2 linked regions of the Desulfovibrio desulfuricans genome follow. The main gene of each other region encodes a partner of the protein of the gene in region 2 in a complex. Links are inferred from orthologs where the notes say so. Each region holds a gene or a part of one and is shown on either strand. Other genes may lie near its edges.

Region 1 (3,040 bases), on a different replicon or contig from region 2:
TCCCCTTCAGAACCTGCGAAAAAAGAGGCCAATTCTATTGCAGCAACCAGAAAAATGGCGCCAACTGAAAGTTATATTCATAATTTTATGGAGACTGTGCGCCAGTATTGGGCATTTTCATCACCACTGGATGAATCTATGGCTTGCACAATAGATGTGGATGTCTCGCCAGACGGAGAAATTGTAGCATACAAGCTTATAAAAAGCTCCGGAAACAAGTATTTTGATAACTCCGCCCTGAACGCCTTAGTGCGAACCCAGAGAAGCGGCGTACGGCTCCCGCCGCCAGAGCCTCTCCCCAAGGGTCTGACCATTATTTTCAACCTGCCTAAAAGCAGCAGGCGGTGAAGCAGCAGGGCAAAGAGCGCAGTGTTAAAACACCGAAAAGCAAAAAATACATCAAATTTGCCATTACTCAGGTAACACAAAGAAGGCCGCCTTTTGGGCGGCCTTCTTCAATTATGGGCATGTTTTTCAGCCAGATCAGTAGAAATTCCCGTGCAAGGCCGCTCAGGCCGCTTCCCGCCCGACAAAATACTTGCGGCGAATATACAGGGCCACATTCACTAGGGCGATCAGCACCGGCACTTCCACCAGGGGGCCGATAACCGCCACAAAGGCCTCGCCGGAATTGAGACCGAACACGGCAATGGCTACGGCAATGGCAAGCTCAAAGTTGTTGGACGCAGCGGTGAACGACAACGTTGCTGATTGCTCGTAGTTCGCCCCTGCCCGCCATGAGAGGTAAAATGAAAGCAGGAACATGATAAGAAAATACACCAAGAGAGGGATAGCAACCTTCACCACATCCATGGGCAACTGCACAATGTACTCGCCCTTGAGGGAGAACATCACAACAATGGTGAACAGCAGCGCCCGCAACGTCCATGGGCTGATACGGGGAATAAAAACATTCTCGTACCAGTCCAGCCCCTTGACCTTGAGGCCGTAAATGCGAGAAACAACGCCCCCGATAAAGGGGATGCCAAGGTAGATGAACACGCTTTCGGCAATCTGCCCCATGCTCACATCCACCACCGCCCCCGAAAGGCCAAGCCAGCCGGGCAGCACGGTGATGAACACATAGGCGTAGACGGAAAAAAACAGCACCTGAAATATGGCATTAAAGGCCACAAGCCCCGCGCAATATTCCCTGTCGCCACCGGCAAGGTCGTTCCACACAATGACCATGGCAATGCACCGGGCAAGGCCGATCAGTATGAGTCCCACCATGTAGCTGTTGTTGCCGGAAAGAAAGGCTATCGCCAGCAAGAACATAAGAATCGGGCCGATCACCCAGTTTTGCACCAGCGAAAGCAGCAAAACCTTTTTATCGCGAAACACCCGGCCAAGCTGCTCGTATTTCACTTTCGCCAGCGGCGGGTACATCATCAGGATAAGACCGATGGCAATGGGAATATTGGTGGTGCCCACCTGAAAAAAGTTGATGACGTTCTTTACACCCGGCGTAGCCCAGCCAAGCCCCACGCCCGCAAACATGGCGAGAAAAATCCACAGGGTCAGGAACCTGTCGAGAAATGAAAGTCGCTGCAAAGTTGACTGACTCATAATTTCTACCCCTTAGTGCGCGGCAATGCCGTCAAGAGTGCTCTGCAAGGTGCCTGCATCCATTGCTGGGTTGGCCTCCAGCTTCTGCGCCAGGGCTGTTACGCGCCTGCGCAGAACCTCCAGCGTTTCGGCAAAGGCAGCCCTGATTGTGGCCTCATCCCCCAGCACCTTGGCAGGGTCAGGCATACCCCAGTGGCTGCGCACTACAGACCCAAAATACACCGGGCAGGCTTCACCCGCCGCATCGGCGCACAGGGTTATGACCACCGAGGGTTTTTCCGGCAAATCATCCCATGATTTGCTTGCAAGGCCTTCGGTGGAAATTCCGGCCTCGGCCAGAGCCTCAAGAGCGCGGGGGTGCACATAGCCCGCAGGCTTGCTGCCCGCACTCCGCGCTGTAACCCCAACCGGGGCCATAGACCGGAAAAGAGCCTCGGCAATGATCGAACGGCAGGAATTGCCCGTGCACAAAAAAAGGATGTTCATAGTTGCCTCTGGTATGGGGTTCAAAGAAGAGGTTCAAAACACCGCCGTCAGCACTGGAGTTGCATTCATGCCGCCCCCTCATTTAGGGGCACCTTTTCCAGGGTCACTCAAGGCTGCCCTCTGGATCAGGGGCATTGTCCCCGCAACAGTCGGGCAGAAACACCGCATTTACGCCACTCTCACGGCGATACGCCCTGCACTGTTCGGGATGGGCAGAGCAGCACTCGGCGGTCAGATAGGATATTGTTTCAAGCATCAAGGGGATGTTTGCCCGGTAGCGCGTGTTGCGCCCCTCGCGCTCCATACTGGCAAGCCCGCTGTGGACAAGGGTTTTCAGATGAAAAGAAAGGTTGGTCTTGGGGATATCCGCCAGGCGTGAAAGCTCCCCCGCCACCAGACCGTCAGGGGCATGCTTGACAAGCAGGCGAAAAATGCAAAGGCGCGCCTCGGACGTAAGGGCTTCAAACACCTGGGTAGCTTTTTTTGTTTCCATTGGACAATCATTCAACACCAATTGAACAATGTCAAGCGTGCTGACAACGAAAACAACCATCGGCCTTAATACAAATTTTATACTCCCGGCCCAAGTTTAACACCCATTTTATGCGCTTTTTCATACCGTGTTCCCGTGGGCAAGGTTCAATCCCCACAGGAGGACGTTATGGAAAACATGATCGGGCAATGCCTGCTATACATCACACTGCTCGCCCTGCTGGCATGGCCGCTGGGCATTTACATGGGCAAGGTCATGGACGGCGAACCGTTCTGGCTGCAAAAGGTGCTGGCCCCATGCGAGCGCGGCCTGTACCGCGTCTTGGGCATCAACCCGGCGGAACAGATGGGCTGGAAGCGTTATCTTGGCTGCGTGCTTGCTTTCAGTGTCGTGAGCATTGCGGCACTTATGCTGCTGCTCATGGCGCAGGGCAGCCTGCCCCTGAATCCGCAGGGCATCGCGGGTACAAGCTGGGATCTGGCTCTGAACACG
Region 2 (3,295 bases):
CGACGGGCATGGCCGCATACTTGAGAGGGTGCCGGACAAGCTCCATGCGCGCACCCCCCTGTACATCGGCTCGAAGCTGGATGTTGAGGCTGTGGAAAAAATCTACGCCCGTCACGCGGGCAGATAGTTTTTGCGGCAGCCCCCGCGTGTTTGCGGCGGCTGCCTTGTTGTACCGGCCTCTGACCGTAAATGGCGAACCGCATGTTGTGTTTGGGAATTGAAAGTTCTTGCGACGAAACCGCATTGGCGCTGGTTGAAGACGGGCGTCTTGTGGATGCCGTGCTTGCAAGCCAAGCCGATGTGCATGCCCTGTTTGGCGGTGTGGTGCCGGAACTGGCATCGCGCGAGCATTACCGCTTTGTGGGCGCGCTGTTTGACGAACTGATGCGGCGCAGCGGCAAGACCAATTCTGATATTGATCTTGTGGCAGCGGCGCGTGGCCCAGGGTTGCTTGGCAGTCTGCTGGTGGGCGTTGCCTTTGCCAAAGGCTTGGCTCTTGGTCTTGGCAAACCCTTTCTTGGGGTTAACCATCTGCATGCGCACCTTCTGGCAGTAGGGCTGGAGCAGGAATTGCATTTTCCGGCCCTTGGTCTGCTGGTGTCGGGCGGGCATACGCACATCTACAGGCTTGAATCGCCCTGGGATTGCCGCCTCCTTGGGCGCACCCTTGATGACGCTGCTGGTGAAGCGTTTGACAAGGTTGGCAAATTTCTGGGTCTGGCTTATCCTGGCGGCAAGCTTATGGATGCTCTGGCCAGGGCAGGGCACGCCACTCCAGCCATGTTTCCCCGGCCTTATCTTGATAATGACAATCTGGATTTCAGCTTCAGCGGCCTCAAAACAGCCGCCACCGGGCTTGCCGCGCATCAGTTGGCGGGGCAGGAATGGCCTCGTCCGCTTACAGACATTGCCCATGCGCCGCAAGCGCTCAAGGATTATTGCGCTTCATTCAACCTGGCTGTTGTGGATACCTTGTGCGCCAAGATGGCTCGGGCGCTTGACCGCAACCCCGGTGTTACAACACTGCTGATGGCGGGTGGGGTTGCCTGCAATTCACTGCTGCGTGAACGAATTGAACAGCTCATGCAAGGCAGGGGAGGCCAGGCTTATATTCCCGGCCCCCTGTTGTGTACCGATAATGCTGCAATGATTGCCCATGCTGGCTGGCTCTTGGGCGCAAGGGGTTTCAGCCATGATCTGCGTATGGAGACCATACCCCGCGGCAAAATCATACCCGATGACATGTTGTGCAGCTTGTGCTGAAAGTGTCAAGAGACCCTGCAAAACAAGAGATTGTCTTGACAGAGAGCACATTGGTATCTACTCTTAGTCAATACAGAAGCATACACTTTAAATGCGCTTCTGTTCGCGTCACAGGCCAATAGTGGCCGTGGAGCGATACAAAGCAACGTAAGGAGATAGTTATGGCTGAACAGGTCACTGACGCCACCTTTGAAAGCGTTGTGCTCAAGTCCGATCTTCCGGTTCTGCTCGATTTTTGGGCTCCCTGGTGCGGTCCTTGCCGCGCTGTTGGCCCCATCATTGACGAACTGGCCACTGAGTATGACGGCAAGGTGCGTGTCGTAAAAATGAACGTGGACGAAAATCCGGCCACGCCCACCAAGTTTGGCATCCGCGCTATCCCGACTCTTGTCCTTTTCAAAAAGGGTGAAACGGTAGAGCAGATCACAGGTGCTGTGACCAAGGCTGCCCTGAAAGACCTTATCGATACAAAGGCTCTGGCATGAAAGAATATGATGCCGTAGTCATAGGCAGCGGCCCCGCTGGCATTACGGCAGCAATGTATCTGGCCCGCTCCGGTTGCTCGGTGCTTATGCCCGAGCAACTGGCAGCGGGGGGTCAGATTCTGCAAACTGAGGCCATGGAAAACTATCCCGGTTTTCCCAAGGGCATCAAGGGTTACGAGCTGGCGGATCTTTTTGAAGCGCACCTGACCGGCCTTGATGTTGACCGGAAAGCTGCCTCTGTTGAATCCGTAACCGGTTCGGCTGGGCGTTTTGCTGTGCGCGCTGGCGGCGTGGATTACATCGGCAAGACGGTCATTGTCTGTTCCGGAGCGCACCACAAGCCGCTTGGGCTTGAGGGCGAAGATCGGCTGCGCGGCCATGGCGTTTCCTATTGCGCCATCTGCGACGGCAATTTCTTTCGCAATCAGACCGTGGCGGTTGTAGGCGGTGGTAATTCGGCGTTGGAAGAGTCGCTTTATCTTGCAAAGATTGTGGGAAAGCTCTATCTTATCCATCGCCGCGATGAATTCCGCGGGCACAAGATTTATCAGGATAAGCTTGACGCCTATGGCGACAAGATCGAGATCCTGCGCAGCAGCGTTGTGAGCCGTTTGCACGGTGAAAACGAGCTGACAGGTCTGACGGTTAAGGAACTGAAGACCGGAGAGGAACGCCATTTGCCCGTAGACGGGCTTTTCGTCTACGTGGGATATGAACCCTCCACCGGCTTTTTGCCCGCAGAGGTCGTACGTGACGCACAAGGTTTCATTATCACCGATACGGAAATGCGTACCAGCATTCCGGGCGTTTTTGCCGCCGGTGATATTCGCTCCAAACTTTGTCGTCAGGTAATCACTGCCGCCGGTGACGGCGCAACTGCCGCGCAGGCGGCGTTTGTATTTTTGGAACAGCTCCATGCATAAAAAACTGCTTCGCTCCATTTTGCTTGTCATAAGCATGTTTGCGGTTTCCGGTTGCGGCATCATTGATATGATCTATCTGCCGCCGGCGGAAGACACCGCCCAGGAGGTTTTTGAAGCCGCCAACGACGCCATGAGTGAGAAAAACTACGTGCGCGCCGTGGAGCTGTACAACAAACTTCGCGATACGTATCCCTTCAGCCCGTACACGGTTGATGCGGAACTGTCGCTTGCAGATGCCTACTTCCTTGACGAGGAATATGAGCTTGCTGCCGAAACCTACAAGGATTTCGAGTCGCTGCATCCTCGCCACGAAGCTATTCCCTATGTTCTGTACCAGACAGGCATGTCGCTCATGAAGCAGTTCCGCTCCATCGACAGGGCCACCACAGAACTCAAGGAAGCTTACGACTACTTTGACCGCTTGCGCCAGACCTTCCCCGACTCTCCCTATTCCAAGAGCGCGGAAGAACACATGCGCACGTGCCGTCAGCTCATGGCAGAACACGAACTGTATATTGCCGACGTGTTCTGGCACATGAAAAAGTACGGCCCGGCCTGGCATCGTTATGAATACATTATGAAAAACTTCAAGGATGTGCCTGAAGTTGCCGATCATGCCAAGGA

The links.
Region 1: the proteins of trxA (region 2) and NE637_RS12200 are in contact, whole or in part, in an NMR structure (PDB 2IPA), measured with the Bacillus subtilis proteins. The link is inferred for Desulfovibrio desulfuricans from one-to-one orthologs.

What each region holds. Positions count from the first base shown.
Region 1 is NZ_JANFYZ010000011.1:48,221-51,260, forward strand. What follows is about bases 319-3,040. They hold NE637_RS12200 (arsenate reductase ArsC), read right to left. Parts: upstream 2,056-3,040; coding sequence 1,582-2,055; downstream 319-1,581. Other genes in these bases: NE637_RS12190 (energy transducer TonB), read left to right, coding at 319-348; arsB (ACR3 family arsenite efflux transporter), read right to left, coding at 511-1,569; NE637_RS12205 (ArsR/SmtB family transcription factor), read right to left, coding at 2,159-2,548; kdpA (potassium-transporting ATPase subunit KdpA), read left to right, coding at 2,717-3,040. Outside these bases: more of NE637_RS12190, read left to right, coding at 1-318. UniProt on the Bacillus subtilis protein: Catalyzes the reduction of arsenate [As(V)] to arsenite [As(III)]. In vitro, can dephosphorylate para-nitrophenyl phosphate (pNPP).
Region 2 is NZ_JANFYZ010000001.1:383,542-386,836, reverse strand. Bases 110-3,086 are described here. They hold trxA (thioredoxin), read left to right. Parts: upstream 110-1,424; coding sequence 1,425-1,748; downstream 1,749-3,086. Other genes in these bases: NE637_RS01575 (outer membrane protein assembly factor BamD), read left to right, coding at 2,664-3,086; trxB (thioredoxin-disulfide reductase), read left to right, coding at 1,745-2,671; tsaD (tRNA (adenosine(37)-N6)-threonylcarbamoyltransferase complex transferase subunit TsaD), read left to right, coding at 202-1,263; fbp (class 1 fructose-bisphosphatase), read left to right, coding at 110-127. In the rest of the region: more of fbp, read left to right, coding at 1-109; more of NE637_RS01575, read left to right, coding at 3,087-3,295. UniProt on the Bacillus subtilis protein: Participates in various redox reactions through the reversible oxidation of its active center dithiol to a disulfide and catalyzes dithiol-disulfide exchange reactions.